DNA from 2 places in the Modicisalibacter sp. 'Wilcox' genome. Region 2 is predicted to be linked to the other one. Evidence: predicted binding sites of a transcription regulator. Region 2 holds the regulator's gene; the other holds the start of a gene.
The links. Region 2 encodes PhoB, which activates phosphate uptake and scavenging genes when phosphate is short. Its sites were predicted from a motif close to TGTCATANNNNTGTCANA; they were not measured.
Positions count from the first base shown of each region.

Region 1: phbB (acetoacetyl-CoA reductase) is a predicted target of PhoB. The motif match lies at 9,025-9,042, and genes of this name have one in related genera.

Region 1 is NZ_WNXF01000003.1:226,350-237,942, forward strand. It holds gene hemH (ferrochelatase) at 1-378, shown strand, start outside; gene G7A98_RS04460 (Na+/H+ antiporter subunit G) at 383-766, opposite strand; gene G7A98_RS04465 (K+/H+ antiporter subunit F) at 798-1,067, opposite strand; gene G7A98_RS04470 (Na+/H+ antiporter subunit E) at 1,061-1,558, opposite strand; gene G7A98_RS04475 (monovalent cation/H+ antiporter subunit D) at 1,555-3,096, opposite strand; gene G7A98_RS04480 (Na+/H+ antiporter subunit C) at 3,093-3,443, opposite strand; gene G7A98_RS04485 (monovalent cation/H+ antiporter subunit A) at 3,443-6,241, opposite strand; gene G7A98_RS04490 (hypothetical protein) at 6,332-6,493, opposite strand; gene G7A98_RS04495 (DASH family cryptochrome) at 6,757-8,166, shown strand; gene G7A98_RS16670 (DUF3429 domain-containing protein) at 8,420-8,692, shown strand; tRNA gene G7A98_RS04505 (tRNA-Met) at 8,849-8,925, opposite strand; gene phbB (acetoacetyl-CoA reductase) at 9,096-9,842, shown strand; gene G7A98_RS04515 (DUF349 domain-containing protein) at 9,923-11,593, opposite strand, start outside.
Region 2 is NZ_WNXF01000002.1:233,271-244,863, forward strand. It holds gene G7A98_RS03005 (SDR family oxidoreductase) at 1-209, opposite strand, end outside; gene G7A98_RS03010 (hydrogen peroxide-inducible genes activator) at 281-1,207, shown strand; gene recG (ATP-dependent DNA helicase RecG) at 1,204-3,285, shown strand; gene yccS (YccS family putative transporter) at 3,296-5,470, opposite strand; gene G7A98_RS03025 (hypothetical protein) at 5,577-5,933, opposite strand; gene G7A98_RS03030 (HU family DNA-binding protein) at 6,015-6,290, opposite strand; gene G7A98_RS03035 (FAD-dependent oxidoreductase) at 6,413-7,573, opposite strand; gene G7A98_RS03040 (chorismate lyase) at 7,673-8,212, shown strand; gene ubiA (4-hydroxybenzoate octaprenyltransferase) at 8,243-9,142, shown strand; gene phoB (phosphate regulon transcriptional regulator PhoB) at 9,269-9,958, shown strand; gene phoR (phosphate regulon sensor histidine kinase PhoR) at 9,969-11,318, shown strand; gene cysZ (sulfate transporter CysZ) at 11,398-11,593, opposite strand, start outside.

The sequences.
Region 1 (11,593 bases), on a different contig from region 2:
CGCTATGCCGAGTCGGGCGACCCCTACCCCCAGCAGTGCGCGGCCACCAGCCGGGCGCTGGCCGAGGCGCTGGGGCTGGAGGACGACGCCTGGCTGATGAGCTACCAGTCGCGCTTCGGTCGCGAGGAGTGGCTCCGGCCCTACACCGACGAGACGCTGAAGGCCTGGGGCCACGAAGGCGTCGAGCACGTCGACGTGATCAGCCCGGCCTTCGCCGCCGACTGCCTGGAGACCCTGGAGGAGCTCGAGGTGGAAAACCGCGATAACTTCCTCGGCGCCGGCGGCCGGGTCTATCGCTACATCCCGGCGCTCAACGACCGCGCCGATCACATCGCGCTGTTCGCGCAGCTGGTGGAACAGCACACCCGGGGCTGGTAGGGCGTCAGGGCAGGCGGTCGCCGTTGGCCTCGCTCTCCTCGTCCTCGGCCAGCTCCTCGATCTCGCCCCGGGTGCGCGGATCGCGGGGCAGCTTCTGGTGCAGCGCGCTCTTGGCCAGCAGGTGGGCGGACACCGGCGCGGTGATGAACAGGAAGATGGTGATCAGCATCTCCTGGAGGCTCGGGCCCTTGCCGACCAGCGAGAAGTAGAGCATCGAGGCCAGCAGCACGCAGCCCACCCCCAGGGTGGTGGTCTTGGTGGGGCCGTGCAGGCGCATGTAGATGTCGCGCAGATGGGTCAGCCCCAGCGAGCCGATGAAGGCGAAGGCGCCGCCGGCAATCAGCAGGACGGCGATCACGCCCTCCATGAGGTTGTAGAAGCCGATCATGTCTCGCTCCTTGGCCGGTGTCGCGCCGGTGTCATTCGATGATGTCGCCGCGCAGCAGGTACTTGCAGACGGCCACGGTGCTGATGAAGCCGAGCATGGCGATCAGCAGGGCGGCCTCGAAATAGGTCTTGTCGTTGAGCCAGATGCCGAGCAGCACGATCAACGCGATGGAGTTGACGTACAGGGTGTCGAGCGCCAGCAGGCGGTCGGGCTGGCCGGGGCCGATCGCCGCGCGATACAGGCACAGCAGCATGGCGGCGGTGAACAGGGCCAGGCTGATCCAGAAGGCAACGTCTAGCATCCGAAGATCTCCTTGAGCGGTCGTTCGTAGCGCTCGCGTATCGTGTCGATGGTGGCCGGGATGTCGTCGGTGTCCAGCACGTGGATCAGCAGCGTGCGGCGGTCCTGGCGCAGGTTGGCCGATACCGTTCCCGGCGTCAGCGTGATGGTGCTGGCGAGGATGGTGATGGGGAACAGCTCCTCGAGTTCCAGCGGATACTCGACGAAGGCCGGCTGCATGCGCCCGCGCGGATCGAGGATCAGCTTCGAGACCTCCAGGTTGGCGACGATGATGTCGCCGAGCAGGCGCAGGATGTAGCGCACCAGCAGCCAGGGCCGCTTGATGGTCGGCTGGTGCTCCCAGAAGCGTCGGGTGAGCAGCGGGATGACGATGGCCAGAAAGCCGCCCAGCAGCACCTGGCCGAGGGCCATGCTCTGCTGCAGCATCAGCCACACCGCCAGCAGCAGGATCGACAGCAGCGGCATGGGCAGCCACGGTTGCACGGGAATCATGAGTCACCCTCCGTCCGGTGGCGTTCGAGGATCGCCTGGATATAGGCCTCGTGATCGGCCAGCTGGTCGGCTGCGGCCTCGGTGTAGGCGCTCAGCGGCCCGGCGAAGGCCACCAGCAGCGGCGAGGCGCCGATCAGCAGCAGCAGGCCCAGCGTGCGCAGGGCGCCGATGCCCGGCGTGTCACCATTATTGTCCCGGGCCTCGCTGCGCTCGTTGCCCGAAGCGCGCCAGAACACCGTGGAGCCGCTGCGCGACAGGGCGACGATCGCCGCCAGGCTGCTCGACAGCAGGATCGGCCACAGCCAGACCTGCTGGCCCGGGGTCGCGGCCTGCAGCAGCAACGCCTTGCCCACCGCGCCCGAGAAGGGCGGCACGCCGGCGACGGTCAGTGCGGCGATGAAGAACAGCGTGCCCAGCAGGGCGACCTGTTGCACCGACCGGCCGCGCACGATCCGGGCGCCGGCCTTGCCGCGCTGGCGCGCGATGCTGTCGACGAGCAGGAACAGCCCGCCGGTGATCAGTGTGGTATGCACCATGTAGTAGAGCAGGGCGCCGTGGGCGTCGATGCTGTTCATGCCGATGCCGGCCAGCAGCGTGCCCACCGAGATGATGATCAGGTAGGCGACCTGGGTGCGCAGGTCCCGCGACGACAGCACGCCGACCCCGCCGAGCGCCAGGGTGGCCAGCGCCAGCCACCACACCCAGGGCTGGGCCAGATTCGCCAGCGAGCCCGCCTGGGGGCCGAAGATCAGGGTGAACACGCGCAGGATTGCATAGATGCCGACCTTGGTGAGGATGGCGAACAACGCCGCGACCGGGGCGGGTGCCGCGGCATAGGCGCGCGGCAGCCAGAAGTACAGCGGCAGGATCGCCGACTTCAGGCCGAACACCACCAGCAGCAGCATGGCCCCGGCCTCGGCGAGCACCAGCCGGCCGCTGTCCAGCCCCGGCGCCCGAGCGGCCATGTCGGCCATGTTGAGTGTGCCGATGGTGCCGTAGAGCACCCCCAGGCCAATCAGGAACAGCGCCGAGCCGGCCAGGTTCAGCGCCACGTAGTGGAAGCCGGAATGGATGCGCGCCTTGCCGCCGCCGTGCATCAGCAGCGAGTAGGAGGCGATCAGCAGCACCTCGAAGAACACGAACAGGTTGAACAGGTCGCCGGTGAGGAAGGCGCCGTTGATGCCCATCAGCTGCAACTGGAACAGGCCGTGGAAGTTGGAGCCTTCCTCGTCGGTGCCGGCGCTGGCATAGCACAGGCTGCCCAGTGCCAGCAGCGCGGTGAGGGTGACCATCAGCGCCGATAGCCGGTCGAGCACCAGGATGATGCCGAACGGCGGCTGCCAGTCGCCCAGCGCGTAGTACTGGATGGTGCCGCCGGCGCTCTCGCGCATCAGCAGCACGCCGCAGACCAGCAGGGCCACCGTGGCGGCCAGGGCGATCAGCCGGCGCGGCAGCGCCGGCCCCTCGCGCTTGAGCAGCAGGCCCAGCCCGGCGAACAGCGGGATCAGGATCGGCAGGACGATCAGGTGGTTCATCAACTGCGCTCCTCCCGCGGCTCGTCGACACGATTGCCGTTGACATGGTCACTGCCCAGGTCGCCGCGTGCCCGCATGGCGAGAATCACCGAGAACGCCGTCATGGCGAAGCCGATCACGATCGCCGTGAGCACCAGGGCCTGGGGCAGCGGGTCGGCATGGGGGCCGCCCTTGTCGCCGAGCACCACGGCACCGCCCGTGTCCAGCCCGCCCATGGAGAACAGGAAGAGGTTGACCGCGTAGGACAGCAGGGTCAGCCCCACCACCACCGGAAAGGTGCGGCCGCGCAGGGCGAGGAACAGGCCGCAGGCGGCGAGCACGCCGGTGGTCATCGAGAACAGCGCTTCCATCAGGCCTTCTCCTTCTGCTTGCTGGGGCGGTGGGGCGTGGTCAGCTTGCCCAGATTGGCCAGGATCATCAGGGTGGCGCCGACCACCGTGAGGTAGACGCCGAGGTCGAAGAGCATCGCCGTGGCCAGCTCCACGTCGCCGATCAGCGGGATATGGAAGTGGCCGAACGACGAGGTCAGGAACGGGTACCCGAACGCCCAGCTGCCCAGGCCGGTCAGCGCGGCGACGCCGACCCCGGCGACGGCGATCGGCTGGTACTGGAAGGACAGCCGGCGCTGGCTCCAGTCCACCCCGCGGGCGATGTAGATCAGGATCAGGGCCACCGCGGTGACCAACCCGGCGATGAAGCCGCCGCCCGGGGCGTTGTGGCCGCGCAGGAAGATGAACACCGAGACCAGCAGGGCCAGCGGCAGGATGGTCTGGGAGACGCTGACCAGGATCATCGGATGGCGATCCTTCGACCAGGGGCGGCCGTCGGCATCGCTCGAGGGCATGAACAGGCGCAGCCGGTTGAGCAGCTTGTAGATGCCCACCGCGGCGATGCACAGCACGGTGATCTCGCCCAGGGTGTCGAAGCCGCGGAAGTCCACCAGGATCACGTTGACCACGTTGTGGCCGCCGCCGCCGGGCACGCTGTTGTCGACGAAGTACTGCGAGATCGACTCCAGCGGCCGGGTCAGCACCGCGAAGTTGAGGCTGGCGACGATGCCGCCGAAGCCCGCCGCCAGCAGGGCATCACGCAGGATACGCGGCGCGCCGGATTCCTTGGGGGTGCGCTGCGGCAGGAAGAACAGCGCCAGCATCAGCAGGATCATGGTCACCACCTCCACCGCCAGCTGGGTCAGCGCCAGGTCGGGCGCCGAGAAGCGCGCGAAGGCCAGCGAGGTCACCAGGCCGACGATCGACAGCATCAGCAGCGAGACCAGGCGCCGACGGTGCAGCACCGCGGTGGCCAGGCCGGCGAACATCGCCATCAGCGCCCCGGCGACGAGCAGTCCGTCCAGCGGCTGCAGCGGCAGGGGGCCGCGCAGCTGCACGGTATGGGTCAGCGTGCCGCCGACCAGGCAGAGAATGGTGATCACCAGCCACAGCATGTAGCGCTGCAGGGAGCCGTTCTCCAGGGTATCGATCAGCTGCTGGGCGCCGCGCACCACCCACTGCACGGCCGCCTCGAAGTTCAGGCGGGCGTTCTGGATGCGGAACTGGCGCTGGAAGGCGAACAGGTGGCGGCGCTGGACATAGAGCACGGTACCGCCGATCAGGGCGATGGCACTCATCAGCAGCGGCAGGTTGAAGCCGTGCCACACCGCCAGGTGCAGTTCGGGCACGGGGCCGACGAGGGCGGCCCGGGCGGCGGCGTCGATCAGGGTCGTGGCGGTCAGCGCCGGCATCACGCCGACCACGATGCACAGCGCGGCCAGCAGCAGGCCCGGCGCGACCATCGGCAGCGGCGGCTCGTGCGGGGTCCGGGGCAGCTCCCGCGGCGGGCCGTTGAAGAAGACGTTGTGCACCAGGCGGATCGAATAGGCCACCGACAGCAGGCTGCCCAGGGTCGCCAGCGCCGGGATCAGCCAGCCCAGGCCGCCGAGCAGCGACGTCTCCAGGGTCTCGGTGAGCATCATCTCCTTGGACAGGAAGCCGTTGAACAGCGGCACCCCCGCCATCGCCGCGCCGGCGATCACCGCCACGGTCGCGGTCAGCGGCATGGCCCGCCACAGCCCCTGCAGCTTGCGGATGTCGCGAGTGCCGGTCTCGTGGTCGACGATGCCGGCGGTCATGAACAACGCCGCCTTGAAGGTCGCGTGGTTGAGGATATGCAGCAGCGCGGCGACCACCGCCATGCGCTGGTCGAGCCCCAGCAGCAGGGTGATCAGCCCCAGGTGGCTGATCGTGGAGTTGGCCAGCACGCCCTTGAGGTCGTACTTGAGCAGCGCGAAGTAGGCGCCGTAGAGCAGGGTCGCCAGGCCGGTGAGACCGACCAGATAGAGCCAGGCCTCGCTGCCGGCCAGGGCCGGGTGCAGGCGGGCCAGCAGAAAGACCCCGGCCTTGACCATGGTCGCCGAATGCAGGAAGGCCGAGACGGGGGTCGGCGCGGCCATGGCATGCGGCAGCCAGAACTGGAAGGGAAACTGGGCCGACTTGGTGAAGGCGCCCAGCAGCACCAGCAGCAGCGCGGGCAGGTAGCGCGGGTCGGCCTGGATCATGTCCCGACTGTCGAGCACGGTCTGCAGGTCGTAGGTGCCGACGATATGGCCGAGCAGCAGGAAGCCGGCCAGCAGGCACAGGCCGCCCGCACCGGTCACCGTCAGCGCCATGCGCGCGCCCTTGCGGGCCTCGCTCTGGTGGTACCAGAAGCCGATCAGCAGGAAGGACGACAGGCTGGTCAGCTCCCAGAAGAACCACAGCAGCAGCAGGTTGTCGGCCATCACGATGCCCAGCATCGCCGCCATGAACAGCATCAGGAAGGCATAGAAGCGCGGCAGGTTGTCCTTCGGCGACAGGTAGTAGCGGGCATAGAGGATGATCAGCAGCCCGATGCCCAGAATCAGCAGCACGAACAGCAGCGACAGGCCATCGAGGCGCATGGCGAATTCGAGCCCCAGGGCCGGTATCCAGTCGAAGGCGGCGCGTGGAACGCCGCCGGCGAAGACCGTGCCGGCATGCAGGCCGGCGACGATCAAGGCGAGCGCCGGCGGAATCGCCGTCATCAGGGCGCAGCGGCCGCGTCGGTCATTCGAGCCCATGACGGGCAGCAGGCTGCCGACCAGGGGCAGCAGCACGATCAGTAACACGGACATGAACGACTCGCTCTTGTCGTTGGCATTCTGGCGGGCCGGGCGCTCGGCACCGCGGCATGGCTCACAGTTCAGTCGTCGCGGCGACGACCATCAAGCGCAAATGCGGGGCGGGTCGGTCAGGAAGGGGCGGCGTACGGCGCGGGGCGTCAGCATCCAGGCGGGCGTGCGATCCGCGAGACGCGCGATGGGCAGAGTGTCGGCACCGAAATGGCGGCGCGCACGGCCGGTACCGTGCGGGGGACGATCCGTCATGGTGTCTTCCTCCCTTCATGGCTCCCTGGCGCGTCGGGAATGGCTAGTCGACTGATTTTATTATGAAAATAAGTCGGAAAGACAGCGCCGAAATGAAGTCAGTGTTCGACTCTACCACGCCCCCTGCAGTGTATCCAGCCGCCGTGCCGGCCCAATAATGTACAAAATATGTACCTTTAAGGGTAAAATGTTGTACAGCAATGGTTCCCGGAAAGCCGAGACGACGCGGGCGATGCGCGCCCGGCGGGTCGCAAGGAGGTGCAATGAGTCGCGTGCTGGTGTGGTTGCGCAATGATCTGCGCGTTGCCGACAACCCCTTGTGGTGCGTCGACACGCCTGCCGAGACGATGCTGTGCGTCTATGTGCTCGATCGTCGCTGGCTGACGCCGTGGCGGCCGGGCGATGCGCGGGCCCGGATCGGCCCGGCGCGACTGCGCTTTCTCTGGGAAAGCCTGATGGCGCTGCGCGGCGAGCTGCTGGTGCGGGGCAGCGATCTGCTGGTGTGCGTCGGCGACCCGGTCGACGAACTGCAGGGCGTGCTGCGGCGTGCTCCCGCGGACGTGATTCGCGTGCGCGAGGACCCCGGCTGGCAGGAGAGCGACGACGTGCAGCGCCTGGCCAGCCGTCTGCCGTCGGCGGTGAAGCTCGAGACCGTCTCCGGCGGCACGCTGTTCACCCGCGAGCAGCTGCCCTTCTCCCCGGGCGCGTTGCCCGACACCTTCAGCGCCTTCCGCCGCCGCGTGGCGGGGCTGGCGCCGCGACCCTCGCGGATGGCGCCGGTGACGCTGCCGCCGTGGCCCGACGAGGCGCCGCGCGGCCTGCCGCCGCTGGCCCGGGTGTCGCCGGAGGCCGCCGGGTGGCGGGTCGACCCCCTGGGTGGTCCCTGGCCCGAGGGCGGCGAACGGGCCGGGCGCGAGCGGTTGCAGCGGTTTCTCGCCGGGCCGCTCGATCATTACCGGGACACCCGCAATGCGCTGCTGGGCGACGACGTCTCGAGCCGGCTGTCGCCCTGGCTGGCCTGGGGCTGCCTGTCCGCGGGGCAGGTCATGGCGCAGCTGGCCGAGCGACCGGCCGACGATGACGCGGCCGTGACCGCGTCCCGCGAGGCCTTCGTCGACGAGCTCCTGTGGCGTGAGTACTTCCACTGGGCCGCCCGTCAGGACGGGGCGGCGCTGTTCGGCGAGCACCGCCTGCCGGTGGCGCACGAGCCGGCCCTGGAGGCCTGGTGCGCGGGAGCCACGGGGGTGCCCTTCATCGATGCCGCCATGCGCGAGCTGGTGGGTACCGGCTGGCTGTCCAACCGCGCGCGGCAGAACGTGGCGAGCTTCCTGGTCAAGGACCTGCAGGTCGACTGGCGGCTGGGTGCCGCCTGGTTCGAGCGCTGGCTGGTCGACTACGATGCCGCCAGCAACTGGGAGAACTGGCGTTACGTGGCCGGGGGCGGCCGTGACCCTCGCCGGGATCGCTACTTCAACGTGATGCGTCAGGCGCTGCGCTACGACGCCGACGGGGACTATGTCGCCCACTGGCTGCCCGATCTGGCGTCGCTGCCGCCGGGACCGGCCCGACACGCCCCCTGGCGTCATCGGCCGGCGCGCTTCGGCAGGCCCTGGGTGGAGCCGGAAGCATGGCGGACGGTCATGACGTCATCGGCGGTTGTTACTGGTCAGTAACCGGCAAGCCGGCTAAGCTGTGGCGTTGCACGGATAATCAACGGTTGCAAGGATGCTGCCATGTTCACTGAGGTATCGCCCTCCGTCCGCCTGCCCTTCGGGCTGGGGGCCGTGGGCCTGTTGCCCTTCGTCATTGCCACGGCCGGGGTCTACATCGCTCCGGTACTGTGGCAGGCCCTGGCCATCAAGGCCTTCCTGTTTCTACAGCGCGCTGTGCCTGACCTTTCTGGGCGGCGTCCACTGGGGCGTTGCCATGAGCCGCGACCGCGAGTCGAATCCGGCGTTCGCCACGCGGCTGTGGGTGAGCCTGATGCCCGGCCTGGTCGGCTGGGCGGCGCTGATGATCGAGTACCGGCTGGCGACGCTGGTGCTGATGATCGGCTTCTGGCTGCTGCGCTTCTACGAGCGCACCGATGCCAGTCTCGTGCGGTTGCCGGGCTGGTATCAGGGGCTGCGCAGCCTGCTTTCGCCCGTGGTGGTGGCCTGCCACCTGGCGGTGGTGGTGCGCCTGAGCCTGCTCGGCTGAGTACCGCGCAGGATCGGCAGGCGTGCAGGGGGCGTCTGCCGTGTCGCCTCTCGGCCCCGGGGCAGGCTCACGAGGCGCGGCAGGGATCATGGCGCTCGGGTAGGGGCCAACGAAAAAAAGCGGACCGGTCAATGACCGATCCGCTTCTTCGAAATTTGGTAGCGGGGGCCGGATTTGAACCGACGACCTTCGGGTTATGAGCCCGACGAGCTACCAGGCTGCTCCACCCCGCATCAAATTGTGGAGCCCAGTATACGCAGAAACTGAGTCACGTCAAGAGTCCGTCGGGAATTCGCACAGCGAGCCGAATATTGACCATACTGGCGGGGCGAGGTCACAAAGATGACATCGTCGGTCGAGGAGACTGTTAGTGGTTGAACGTCATGACTCAGGGGGAGAACACATGACACAAGCAGCACCCGTCGCCTGGGTAACCGGTGGCACCGGCGGCATCGGTACCGCCATCTGTCGTGAACTGGCCAGGGAGGGGTATCAGGTCGTGGCCGGCTATCACAATCCCGACAAGGCCCGGAACTGGCTCGAGGAGCAGCGAGCGGCCGGTTTCGACAACATCGCGCTGTCGGGCACCAACCTGATCGACTACGAGGACTGCGAGGCGGGGGTCCGCGAGATCCGTGACACCTACGGGCCGGTCAGCGTGCTGGTCAACTGCGCGGGCATCACCCGCGACACCACGCTCAAGAAGATGAGCCCCGAGCAATGGCGCGAGGTGATCGACTGCAACCTCAACAGCGTCTTCAACACCTGCCGCTGCGTCATCGAGGACATGCTCGAGTCGGGCTACGGGCGGATCATCAACATTTCCTCGATCAACGGGCGCAAGGGCCAGTTCGGCCAGGCCAACTACTCGGCGGCCAAGGCCGGCATGCATGGCCTGACCATGGCGCTGGCCCAGGAAACGGCGGCCAAGGGCATCACCGTCAACACCGTGTCGCCCGGCTACATCGCCACCGACATGATCCAGAAGGTGCCGGAGAAGATCCGCGAGTCGATCCGCGAGTCGATTCCGGTCAAGCGCTTCGGCGAGCCCGACGAAATCGCACGGGCGGTGTGCTTCCTGGCCGACAAGGGGTCCGGCTTCATCACCGGGGCGAACCTGGACATCAATGGCGGGCAGTTCATGGGGTAAGCCCTGGCCGGCGCCCCGTCACTCATCACCCGCACCCGCGAGCGAGGCCCCGGCCTCGCTCGCGGCGTTTCGGGGCTCGCTCAGGGCGGCGGCAGCTCGGCCAGGGCCGCCAGGTGGTGATCCATGTCGGCGGCTTCGCGCCGCCAGGGATCGGGGGCGACCGGGCCGGTGGCGAGGATAGCGGCGAGTACCCCCTCCAGTTCCTCGGCGCGGGTCAGGTCGCGTCCCAGCCCGTCGTTGAGCCGCTGTACCTGGATGGCCAGCCGCAGGGGCTCGTCCTCGCGACTCACCGCGGCGCCGGCCAGCAGGGCGAGGTGCACGCGCAGGCGGGTCAGGTGCTCCGCGACCTCGGCGGCCGGCGGCGGGTCCAGCCGGGCCGCGTTGCGCCGCTCGTGGGCCGACTGCAGCGGGGCGCCCAGCGCCGGAGGCGCCGGGACGTCCTCGGGCGGGCGGCCGTCGATCAGCCGGGCGTCGGCGGCCAGATGGGCCTCGAGCAGCGGCCGCAGTGCCTGCCAGCGAGCGATCGTCTCGCTGACCGCCAGGCGTGCCAGGCGGTCGCGGCGCGCGCGGACGATGCCCGACCACCGTCGGCGCATGCCGTCGCTGCGCCGCCCCTGGGGCAGCGGCTCGAGGCTTTCGGCCTCGGCGATGGCCGCCTCCAGCGTGGCCACGTCGTCGCTGGAGGCGGGCTGCCAGGCATCCAGGCGCTCGATCAGGGCCTGCATGGCCTCGAGGCGCTGGCGGCTGCGCTGGGCACGGTCGTCGCGCTCGTTCTCGCGCGCCGCGAAGATGGCGTCGCAGTAGCCGCGAAACGCCCGCCACAGGGTCTGCTCCTCGCCCTTGGGCGCCCGGCCGAGCTCGCGCCAGCGCCGCTGCAGCGCCTTGGCCTGCTCGGCACGGGAGGCCGCCCGGGTGTCGGTGTCCTCCTGGAGCAGGCGGGCCGCCTCGACCAGCTCGCGCTTGGCCGTGGCGATCTCCTGGGCGCGGTGGTCGATCAACTGCTGCAGGGCGTGGCGGATGCGGCCGAAGCGCTGGCCGATCACCCGGGCCTGGTCGCGGGGCACCGGGGCGAAGCGCTGCCACTGCTCGCGCGCGCGGTCGCGGATCTGGCGCAGGGCGTCCGGGTCGGCGTGCGGGTCGGGGTTGTCGAGCAGCGCCTCGAGCTGCTCGCAGAGGCCTTCGCGGGCGGACAGGTTCTGTTGGCGCTCGGCCTCGCGGCGCTGCTTCCAGGGGCCCAGGCGCTCGTGGATGCGATCCGAGGCGGCACGAAAGCGCGTGGAGAGCGCGCGGTCGGCGGCGGCGTCGCCGAGGTTCTTCCAGTCCTTGACCAGCTGCCGGTGCTGGCGATCCAGTTCGGCATCGCTGTGGGTGGTGTCCTCGGCCAGCGCCTCGATGGCGTCGCACAGCTGCTCGCGCTTGGGGCCGGCGACGAAGCCGCGCCAGTCGCGCAGTTCGGCAAGCTGGGCGCCGAGCCGCTTGAGGGTGGGCTGGTGGCGACGCCGCTCCGCCTCGGGCAGCAGGGCGAGGCGCTGGCGCAGGCTCTGGTGCAGGCGGCTGGCGCGCTTGAAGGCGCCGCGGTCGAGCAGGTCGTCCAGGGCGTCGAGATCGCGGGCGAAGCGGGCGCTCTGCTGCGGCGACCCGGCCGGCTCCGCGGGCGGCGTGGCGAGTACCTGCCGGGCGCGGGCGAGCTGCGGCGTGGGCGGCAGGTCGCCGGGCCAGTCGATGCGGTCCAGGATGCCGGTCAGGGCGGT
Region 2 (11,593 bases):
CTCGCCGCGTAGACCACGATGTCGGCTTCGGGCATGGCCGACAGCGCCTCGGCATCGGTCACGTCCAGCGCCAGCGGCTCGATGCCGGTGCCCTCCAGCGCCGAGGGGTTGCGCCGCACACCGACCACACGCTGCCCGGCCGCGGCCAGCAGCCGCCCCAGCGCGGTACCGACATCCCCACAACCGAGAATGAGACTGGTATTCTTCACCTTTACCTGGCTCCTTGGTAAAACGACATCAACCATCCGTTGCAACAGGACGAGCCCCCGCGGGCCCAGCCATGACTCTAACAGAACTCCGCTATATCGTAACCTTGGCGCAGGAGCGGCATTTCGGCCGCGCCGCCGAGCGTTGCTTCGTCTCGCAGCCCACCCTCTCCGTGGCCGTGAAGAAGCTCGAGGAGGAGCTCGGAGTGGCGCTGTTCGAGCGCTCCAAGTCGACGGTTCAGGTGACCCCGCTGGGCGAGAAGGTGGTCGAGCAGGCCCAGCGCGTGCTCGAGCAGGCCAGCGTGATCCGCGAGCTGGCCAACGAGGGCAAGGACCAGCTCAGCAGCCCGCTGCGCATCGGCGCGATCTACACCATCGGCCCCTACCTCTTCCCCTACCTGATTCCCGAGCTGACGCGCAGCTCGCCGAAGATGCCGCTGTACATCGAGGAGGGCTTCACCGCCGACCTGCGCCGCAAGCTGCGCAGCGGCGAGCTCGACGCGATCATCGTCGCGCTGCCCTTCACCGAGACCGACGTGGTCACCCGGCCGCTCTACGAGGAGCCCTTCGAAGTGCTGATGCCCAGCGACCATCCGTGGACGCGGAAGGCCTGCATCGACAAGGACGACCTGGTCAACGAGCGGCTGCTGCTGCTCGGCGAGGGGCACTGCTTCCGCGACCAGATCCTCGAGGCCTGCCCGGCGATCGGCGCCCAGCTCAACAGCCCCTCCAACACCCTGACCGCCGAGGGCGGCTCGCTGGAGACCATCCGCCACATGGTCGCCTCGCGGCTGGGGGTGACGGTGCTGCCGAGCTCGGCGATCGGCACCAGCCACTACGAGTCCGGGCTGCTCGAGAGCCGGCCCTTCGCCCCCGAGGCGCCCAGCCGCACCGTGGCCATCGCCTGGCGGGCCAGCTTCCCGCGGCCCCGGGCGATCGATGCGGTGATCGAGGCCATCGAGCGCTGCCGCTGGCGTCAGGGCGACCCCGAGCCGGCATGACCCGACTCGATGCCTCCGTCACCGAGCTGACCGGCGTCGGCGAGGCGCTGGCCGGCAAGCTGGCCCGGCTGGGCATCCGGCAGGTCGCCGACCTGCTGCTGCACCTGCCGCTGCGCTACCAGGACCGCACCCGCATCACGCCGATCGGCACCCTGCGCGCCGGCATGGAGGTCGTCGTCGAGGGCGAGGTGGCCGCCGCCGAGGTGGTCAAGGGCCGCCGGCGCAGCCTGCTGGTGCGCCTCAAGGACGGCTCGGGCATCCTCAGCCTGCGCTTCTTCCACTTCTCGCCGGCCCAGCAGCAGCAGTTCCACCCCGGGGTGGTGGTGCGCGGCTTCGGCGAGGCCCGCGCCGGCGCCACCGGACTGGAGCTCTACCATCCCGAGTACCGCCTGGTGACGCCGGGCGAGACCCCGGTCGAGGACCACCTGACGCCGATCTACCCGGCCACCGAGGGGCTGACCCAGCCGCGGCTGCGCGGCCTGATCGCCCAGGCGCTCGCGGCGCTCGACGCCGACCCGGCGGCCCTGCCCGACGCCATCCCCGGGCCGCTGCGCGAGCGCTTCCGGCTGCCCGAGCTGCACGCCTGCCTGCACTACCTGCACGAGCCGCCCCCGGATGCCGATCTCGAGCGCCTCGCCGCGGGCACGCATCCCACCCAGCGGCGCCTGGCGCTGGAGGAGCTGCTCGCCCACCAGCTGAGCCTGCGCCAGGTGCGCCTGCGCATCCAGGCCGACGGCGCCCCCGCGCTGCCCTCCGGGCGCAGCCTGCAGGCGCGCTTCGTCGCCCAGCTGCCGTTCTCGCTGACCGGCGCCCAGCGCCGGGTGCTCGACGAGATCGCCCGCGACCTGGAAACCGAACGCCCCATGCTGCGGCTGGTCCAGGGCGATGTCGGCTCGGGCAAGACGGTGGTCGCGGCGCTGGCCGCGCTGGCCGCCATCGCCGGCGACTGCCAGGTGGCGGTGATGGCACCCACCGAGCTCCTCGCCGAGCAGCACTTTCGCAACTTCCGCGACTGGTTCGCCCCGCTGGGCGTCGACGTGGCCTGGCTGGCCGGCAAGCTCAAGGGCAAGGCCCGGCTCGACACCAAGGCGGCGATCGCCGACGGCCGCGCCCGGGTGGTGGTGGGCACCCACGCGCTGTTCCAGGACGACGTGCACTTCCAGCGCCTGGGGCTGGCGATCGTCGACGAGCAGCACCGCTTCGGCGTCCACCAGCGCCTGGCGCTGCGCCAGAAGGGCGAGGCCGGCGGCCTGACACCGCACCAGCTGATCATGACCGCCACGCCGATCCCGCGCACCCTGGCGATGAGCGCCTATGCCGACCTCGACCTGTCGGTGATCGACGAGCTGCCGCCCGGGCGCACCCCGGTGCAGACCGTGGCGGTCGCCGACGAACGCCGCCCCGAGGTGGTCGCGCGCATTCGCCACGCCTGCGCCGAGGGGCGTCAGGCCTACTGGGTGTGCACGCTGATCGAGGAGTCCGAGGCACTGCAGTGCCAGGCCGCCGAGGCGACCCGCGACGCCCTGACCGAGGCCCTGCCGGAACTCGCCGTGGGGCTGGTCCACGGGCGCATGAAGGCCGCCGAGAAGGCCGCGGTGATGGCGGCCTTCAAGGCCGGCGAGCTCGACCTGCTGGTCGCCACCACGGTGATCGAGGTGGGCGTCGACGTGCCCAACGCCAGCCTGATGATCATCGAGAACCCCGAACGGCTGGGCCTGTCGCAGCTTCATCAGCTGCGTGGACGGGTCGGCCGCGGCAGTACCGAGAGCTTCTGCGTGCTGCTCTACCACCCGCCGCTGTCGGCCCACTCCCGCGAGCGCCTGGCGGTGATGCGCGAGACCGGCGACGGCTTCCGCATCGCCGAGAAGGACCTGGAGCTGCGCGGCCCCGGCGAGGTGCTGGGCACCCGCCAGACCGGCCTGGCGCAGATGAAGATCGCCGACCTGGAACGCGACCGCGACCTGCTCGAACGCGTCGACCCGCTGGCCCGGGCGCTGCTCGTCGAGGCGCCCGACGCCGCCGAGACGCTGATCCGCCGCTGGCTGGGCGAGGAAGCCGGACGCTACGGGCAGGTGTGAGCCGCGCCACCTACGCCTGCCGCCTGACCAGCCCCGCGGCGGCCTCGCCGAGCGGTACCAGGGCCCGGCTGATCAGCGCCAGCTGCTCGGCCAGCAGGCGCCGGGGCTCGTCGTCGGTGGCCTGCGCCCAGGCCTCGAGCGCCCGGGCGCGGGGCTCCGCCGTCGCCGGCGCCGATGGCACCTGACGCGCCCCCAGCCGGCCGGCCAGCGCCTCCAGATCGGCGATGATGCCGTCGGCCTGGGCGTGCAGCCAGGCATCGTCGCCCGCTGGCCGGGTCTCGCCGCGGTGGGCGCCGAGCGCCGACAGGTAGTTGAGCAGGGTGTGGGCGTGGGTCAGGAAGCGAAAGCCCGCCTCGACGTCCTTGCGGAAGTGCCCCGGCTCGCGGCGCGCGTTGGCCAGCCGCGCGGCGAGGGCAGCATCGGCATTGTGGGCGTTGCGCCGGGCCAGCCGGTAGTCGAGGTCGTCCGCCTTGCCGTTGCTGTACTGGCCGAGGATCGCGCTCAGGTAGCGGGCGGCGGCTGCCAGGCTGGCCGCCCCCAGCTGATGCAGCCGCCGCCCCTGCCAGTCCGGCAGCACCAGCACCACCGCCAGTCCGGCGATGCCCGCCCCCAGCAGGGTGTCGAACAGCCGTGGCCAGATCAGCCCGAAGCCGTTGCCGACCTGGTTGAAGCAGCACAGCACCAGCAGGGTGATCGCCGCGGTCGCCAGCGCGTAATGGCGGGCCCGGGCGGCGAAGAATCCCACCCCGGCGACCACCGCGATCGACAGCTGGATCAGCGGGTCGGGGAACAGGCTGATCAGCGCCCAGCCGGCGACCAGCCCGGCCACGGTGCCGACGATGCGCTGCCACAGAAAGCGTCGCGTGGCGCCGAAGTTGGGCCGGCAGACGAACAGGCTGGTGAGCAGGATCCAGTAGCCCTGGGTGGGATGAATCCACAGCAGCAGGCCGTAGCCGGCCAGCAGGGTGAGCGACAGGCGCAGGGCATGACGGAAGATCGGCGAGGCCGGGGTCAGGTGCGAGCGCAGGCGGTCGTAGATGTCGCGCGGGCCCCGGGGGGAGCGGTCATGGAGCGCGGCGTCGCCGGCGGCGGCGGGCGCGTCCGGATTGCGGGCGCCGGCCAGCTGGTGCTCGAGTGTTCTCAGGTTGTCGGCCAGGGCGTCCAGCGAGTGCAGCAGGCGCCGCCCGTCGCGGCGCGGCTGGCGATGCAGGTAGTCGAGCGAGGCATCGAGATCGGCCAGGGCCTGCTCGCTGGGGCCGTGGTCGAAGGGCTGGCGCAGCAGCAGGGCCCGGGCCAGCGAGCGGCAGGCCTGCCCCTGCTGCTCGAGCAGGCGCTGGCAGCGGAACAGCACATCGTGGTGAAAGAAGGCCTCGGTCAACTCGCCGTAGGGATAGTGCGAGGAGCTGGCCCGCTCGTGGATGTCCTGGGCGATGAAGTACAGCCGCAGGTAGCGGTCGAGCTTGTGCGTGCCGCGCGCGCCCTCCAGGCGGCGAAAGATCATCTCCTTGGCCTGGTTGAGCGCCTCCACGACCCGCGCGTTCTGCTCGGCCAGCGCCAGGCGCCGTGCCTCCAGGTCGATACCGCGCACCGGCTCGAACAGCGTCGCCTTGAGGCGCAGGTACTCGCCCAGCTCGCGCAGCAGCAGCGCCAGGCTCAGCTTGAGCGGCTGGCGGGCGAACAGCGCGCACCAGACCACCGAGATCAGCCCGTACCAGGCCGCCCCGGCGAGCAGCATGGCCGGCTCGCGCCACAGCTCGCCCGGCGCCACGCCGCCCTGACGCTCGATGGCGATCATGGTGTAGATCGACAGGATCAGGGTGGCATGGGCGATGGTGCCGTAACGCGGCCCCACCGCCCCCAGCATGGTCAGGCCGAAGGCCGACAGCGCCAGCCCCGCGGCGAAGGCCGGCGGGCGATCGAAGAGCCACTCCACCGACAGCGCGGCGACGGCGAAGCAGGCCAGCGTCACCGCCAGGGCCGTCAGGCGTCCCTGCCAGTGGTCGTCGGTCTCGGCCAGGGCGCTGGCGATCACCCCCAGGAACAGCGGAATCAGCTGGGCGATGCCGCCCAGGTGCCAGCTCCAGGCCATCGCCCCGGCCAGCGCGATGAACACGCGCACGCTGTAGGCGAAGGTGTCGAGCGTCCACAGGCGCCGCAGGGAATGGTCGAGGGAGCGTGGCAGCATGGCGATGGCGGTCGGGTCTCCTCGGCAGCGGTCGGACGGATACGGGGGCATCCGCTTGTGCGACGTTAGTATAACGTCGTCATGCCGCAGCGATCAGCGCCGGAAGTCAACGCAGGAAGGCAAGCAGGCCCTGCAGGCGCTCGAGGTCGCGGGTGTCGCCCACCAGGCGCAGCCGGCCGTCGATCAGGCCGTCGCGAAAGGCGCGCGGGGAGGGGTGGCGAAGCACGGCCAGCGCCGTGTCGGGGTCACGGAAGCGCAGTTCCAGGTCGAGGTCCACCGGCAGGCCCGATGCCGACTGCACGCGCTCGGCCGTCAGCCGGTAGTGGCGGGCGATGCGCAAATCCTCGGTGGCGATTCCCCAGGCCAGCGGGCGGTCGCGCAGCCGCTCGCGAAAGCCCGCGTGGCGACGCCGCGCGCGCTTGAGCAGCAGGCCGAGCAGCCAGAGCATCAGTCGCAGTTTCATGGGCCGTCCATGACTCGCACGTGGGAAGGAAGAGCGTCGGCGGAGCGCACGCCGGTCGCGACACGCTCCAGCCGCGAGGCGTTACTTGGCGACGGCGTCCTTGAGCGCCTTGCCCGCCTTGAAGGCCACGGTCCTGCTGGCGGGGATGGTCAGCGCCTCGCCGGTCTGCGGATTCTTGCCGGTACGGGCGGCACGCTCGCGCACGGTGAACGAGCCGAAGCCGATGAGCGAGACATCCTGGCCCTTGGCGACGCTGCCGGTGATCTCGTCGAGGATCACGTTGAGCACCTGGCTGGCCTTGTCCTTGGAAAGATCGGCACGCTCGGCGATGGCCGCCGCGAGTTCTGGCTTGCGCATGGAACCTCCTGTCTGGGGCAGTGTAAGACGGCAGCCTCGACTGCCGCTTGTTGTTGTTTCGGGCGTCTCCCGAGCGCCGGCCGGCGCTCCGGCAGCCGCCGGGGCCGCGGGCCACGACGCACCTAGATTAGCAACGGCGGCGCGGCTCGCGCCAGTTCGACTTTCCGCCGTACACAGCGCCCGGTCAACGCAAAGCCCAGCAGCCGCCCCCGGTCGTCCTCGGCCAGGGCGGCGAGATCGTCGCCCTCGCCCTCGATGCGCCAGCGGGCGGGCGTGACCCGCGGCGGCAGGGCCACCACCGGGCAGCAGGGCGTCTTGACCAGCACCGGCCAGGGACCGTAGCGCACGGCGGTGGGGGTGCCGGCCAGCGTCGCCGCCAGGGCGCGGGCGCCGGCCTGCAGCGGCTGGACATACATGGCGTTGACGCCGTCGACGCAGGCCACGTCGCCCAGGGCGTGGATGCCCTCGACCGCGGTGCGCAGGCAGCGATCGACCTGGATCCCGGCCTCGCTGACCGCGAGCCCTGCCGTGGCGGCCAGCTCGGTGCGCGGCACCAGGCCGGTGGCGACCAGCACCAGGTCGGCGTCGAGGACATGGCCGTCATCCAGCGCCACGCTCAGATCCCCGCCGTCGAGACCCAGCTCGCCCACGCCGCGCCCCAGATGCAGCTCGACCCCCGCCCCGGCCAGCGCAGCGCCCAGCACCCGGCCCAGCGGCTCGGGCAGCAGGCGGGCCAGCGGCGCCCGCTCGGGGGCGATCATGGCCACGGCATGACCGCCGGCGACCAGGTCGTTGGCGTACTCGCAGCCCACCAGCCCGGCGCCGATGACGGCGACGCGCGCCGACCGCCCCAGCGCCGTCAGGGCGGCATGGAAGGCCCGGTAGTCGTCGAGGTCGTTGATGGTGAAGACCCGCCCGGCGAGTGTTGCGTCGATGGCGAAGGGCGGCTGCGGCGCGGCCCCGGTGGCCAGCACCAGGTCATCGAAGGGCAGGCGCTCGGCGCCGATGTGCAGCTCGCGGGCCACGGGATCGAGGGCGTCGACCCGGGTCCGGGGGCGCATCACCAGATTCAGGCGCTCGGCGGCATCCAGCGCCGAGTCGGCGGCCAGCGCCTCCGGCGCCAGGCCCTTGGCGAAGCCGGTGGAGAGCAGGGGCTTGGAATAGTCGTCGCCGCTGTCGGCGGTGATCAGGGTGATCGGCCGCTCGGGCTGCAGGCGGCGCAGGGCACGCGCCAGGCCGAAACCGGCCATGCCGCTGCCGATCAGGGTCAGGGATCGAGTCATGGGTCGTGGTGCCAGCGGGTCGTGGATGACGGGCCGGGACCGGGCCGGCCAGGTCGTCATGGTACACTATCGCGCCCGTTTGCCGACCCGGAGGCCGGTTTGCCCGCTTCGACACGCCCCGTGGCGATCCCCCACTGGCGCCCCGCCGCCGCCTGGCGGCCGGCGATGAGCCCGGCCTGGTGGCAGTGGCTGGCCTCGCGCGATTCGCTGACCCGGCGGCTGGGCGCGGCGATGCCGCAGCCCTTCGCCGTGCGCCTGCTCGCCCAGCGCCTGGCCCGCCCGCGCCGCGACGAGGCCCGTGCCCTCGGCGTGCCCGCCTCGCACTATGTCTGGTGTCGCGAGGTGGCGCTGTGCAGCGGCGACACGCCCTGGGTGCTCGCCCGCTCGGTGGCGCCGCTGACCAGCCTGACCGGCCAGCGGCTGGGCCAGCTCGGCGAGCGCTCGCTGGGCCACTGGCTGTTCCGCCAGCCGGATCTCGAGCGCGGACCGATCGCGATCACCCGTGGCGCGCCGCCCTTTCCGACGGCCGAGGCGCCCTGGGGACGGCGCTCGCGCTTTCGCCACGGCCGCTTCGAGGTGCTGGTCCAGGAGTTCTTCCTGACCGCCATGGCGGATGAACTGGGGCTGGCGACTCGCTAGACTGTGGCCCGATCGTTCTCGGAGGCTGTCATGCAACCCACCCCGCGTCCCGTCGGTCTGGCTCGCCTGCATCCCGCGCGCCTGCCCGCCTTCCTGCACCTGACCCGGCTCGACCGGCCGATCGGCACCTGGCTGTTGATGTGGCCGACCCTGTGGGCCCTGTGGATCGCCGCCGACGGCCTGCCCGAGCGCGCGACGCTGCTGATCTTCGTCGCCGGCGTCTACCTGATGCGCGCCGCCGGCTGCGTGATCAACGACTACGCCGACCGCCACTTCGACGGCCACGTCAAGCGCACCCGCGATCGTCCGCTGGCCACCGGGCGGATCGGTGCGGGCGAGGCCCGGGTGCTGTTCGCGGGGCTGGTCGCCGCGTCCTTCGTGCTGGTCTGCTTCACCAACGCCTTCACGGTGATGCTGTCGTTCGGCGGGGTGGCACTGGCCTTCGTCTATCCGTTCATGAAGCGCTATACCCACTGGCCGCAGGTGGTGCTCGGCGCGGCCTTCTCGTGGGCGATTCCCATGGCCTTCGGCGCCGTCCAGCAGCAGCTGCCGGCGGATGCCTGGCTGCTGTTCCTCGCCAACGTGCTGTGGACGGTGGCCTACGACACCGAATACGCCATGGTCGACCGCGACGACGACCTGAAGATCGGCATCAAGTCCACCGCCGTGCTGTTCGGCCGCCACGACAAGCTGATCATCGGTCTGCTGCAGCTGGCTACCCTGACCCTGCTGGCGGTGGTGGGCGTGCGCCAGGCGCTGAGCGGCTACTTCTGGGTCGGCCTGACGGCGATGGGGCTGATCTTCGTCTACCAGCAGTGGCTGATCCGCGACCGCTCCCGGGAACGCTGCTTCCGGGCGTTTCTCAACAACCACTGGGCGGGGCTGGTGCTGCACGCCGGCCTCGTGATGGCGCTGTGGCCCGAGGGCTGATGCGGGGCTGGCGGCCGTCCGGCACCTGTCACAAGCTTGTCATGTCCGCGCGTTGTAATCGTCATCGTCCTGTCACCGACGGATGCCTGCCGCGGGCGGTGTCCGTCACCCCACGAGGCCAGGGAAATGACATCCAAGACCGTTCTGATCGTCGATGACGAGCCCTCCATCCGCGAGATGATCGCCGTGGCGCTGGAGATGGCCGATTACCGGGTCCTGGAGGCCGACAATGCCCAGGACGCCCACGCCCTGATCGTCGACAGCCAGCCCGACCTGCTGCTGCTCGACTGGATGATGCCCGGCACCAGCGGCATCGAGCTGGCGCGGCGCCTGAAGCGCGAGGAGACCACCGCCGAGTTGCCGATCATCATGCTCACCGCCAAGAGCGAGGAGGACAACAAGATCCTCGGGCTCGAGGCCGGCGCCGACGACTACATCACCAAGCCGTTCTCGCCGCGCGAGCTGGTCGCCCGGCTCAAGGCGGTGCTGCGCCGCACCACGCCGCGGGGCGTCGAGGAGGTGGTGGAGGTCGACGGCCTGATGCTCGACCCGGCCAGCCACCGGGTATCGTCCCACGGCCAGGCGCTGGAGGTCGGCCCCACCGAGTACCGGCTGCTGCAGTTCTTCATGACCCACCCGGAGCGCGCCTATACCCGCGGCCAGTTGCTCGATCAGGTGTGGGGTGGCAACGTCTACGTCGAGGAACGCACGGTCGACGTGCATATCCGCCGCCTGCGCAAGGCACTGGGCGAGGCGCATCAGCACCTGATCCAGACCGTGCGCGGTACCGGCTATCGCTTCTCGGCGCGGGGATGAGATCACCGGCATGTACTACTGGAACAACGAGCTCTGGCGGCTGGCCTACCTGGTCGTCGGGCTGGGCCTGCTGGGCTGGGTATTCGGCAGTCTCGGCTGGGGCGTGGCCGCCGGTCTCGCCCTGTTCGTGCTCATCCACCTGCGCCACCTGCGCGAGCTCTACCAGTGGCTGAACAGTGATCCGAGCCAGGAGCCGCCGGCGGGCAGCGGCGTGTGGGGCGACCTGTTCGATCGCCTCTACCGTTACCAGAAGGTCCAGCGGCTGACCCAGCAGCGTCTGCGCGACGTGATCCACCGCATCCAGGAATCCGCCGAGGCGATGCGCGACAGCGTGGTGATGCTCGACAACCAGGGCAACATGGACTGGTGGAACAGCGCCGCCGAACGCATGCTCGGCCTGCAGGCCCGTCACGACCGCGGCCAGCCCGTCACCAACCTGCTGCGCGACCCGCGCTTCATCGACTACTTCAACGCCCGCGACTACCGCGAGCCGGTGGTGCTGCCCTCGCCGCTGCGCGACGACCTGATGCTGCAGTTCCAGATCACCCTCTACGGCGACAACGAGCGCCTGGTGATGGTGCGCGACATCACCCGCCTGCACCGTCTCGAGCAGATGCGCCGCGACTTCGTCGCCAACGTCTCCCACGAGCTGCGCACGCCGCTGACCGTGCTCACCGGCTATCTCGAGACCTACACCGAGCATGCCGACCAGCTGCCGCCGCGCTGGCAGCGCGGCCTCGGCCAGATGCAGGACCAGACCCGGCGCATGCAGAACCTGGTCGAGGACCTGCTGCTGCTGTCGCGGCTGGAAACCGATCACCAGACCGAGCGCAGCGTGCCGGTGGCCGTGGCGCCGCTGCTGGGCAGCGTGCGCGACGACGCCGCCGCCCTGGCGGGCGGCGGACGCCGGGTGCGCATCGAGACCGCCGAGTCGCGCGACCTGCTGGGGGTCGAGGCGGAGCTGCGCAGCGCGGTCTCCAACCTGGCCTTCAACGCCGTGCGCTACACCCCCGAGGACAGCACCATCACCCTGCGCTGGCGCCCCTGGCAGGACGGCGCCGCCCTCGAGGTCGAGGATGACGGCGACGGCATCGACCCGGTGCACCTCCCGCGCCTGACCGAGCGCTTCTACCGGGTCGACAAGGGGCGCAGCGCGGCCACCGGCGGCACCGGTCTGGGGCTGGCGATCGTCAAGCACGTGCTGCTGCGCCACGATGCGCGCCTGGAGATCGAGTCACGCCCCGGCGAGGGCGCGCTGTTCCGTTGCGTGTTTCCCGCCGCCCGCCTGATCCGCCGCCCCCTCGGCGAGACCGGCTCCGACACCGAGGTCACGTACCGCACCGCCGACAGCGGGCAATAGCGGGTGACGGCGGGTCGTCGCGCACGCCGCACGGCTCCGGCCGGGCAACCCGCCACCCGGGATGCTGCCCTTTACCCCATCAGGGACGCTTCGCCCGCTCGGCCGCTACCGGCAGGTCCCGGTAGTGCTGCTGCCACATCAGCACCGCCCCGGCGACCGCACCGGGCAGCAGCAGCAGGTTGAGCACCGGTACCCAGCTGGCCGCCATCACCCAGCCGCCGAAGGTCAGCGTCGGCCACCAGCGCGAGCGCAGACGGCGGCGCATCTCGACGAAA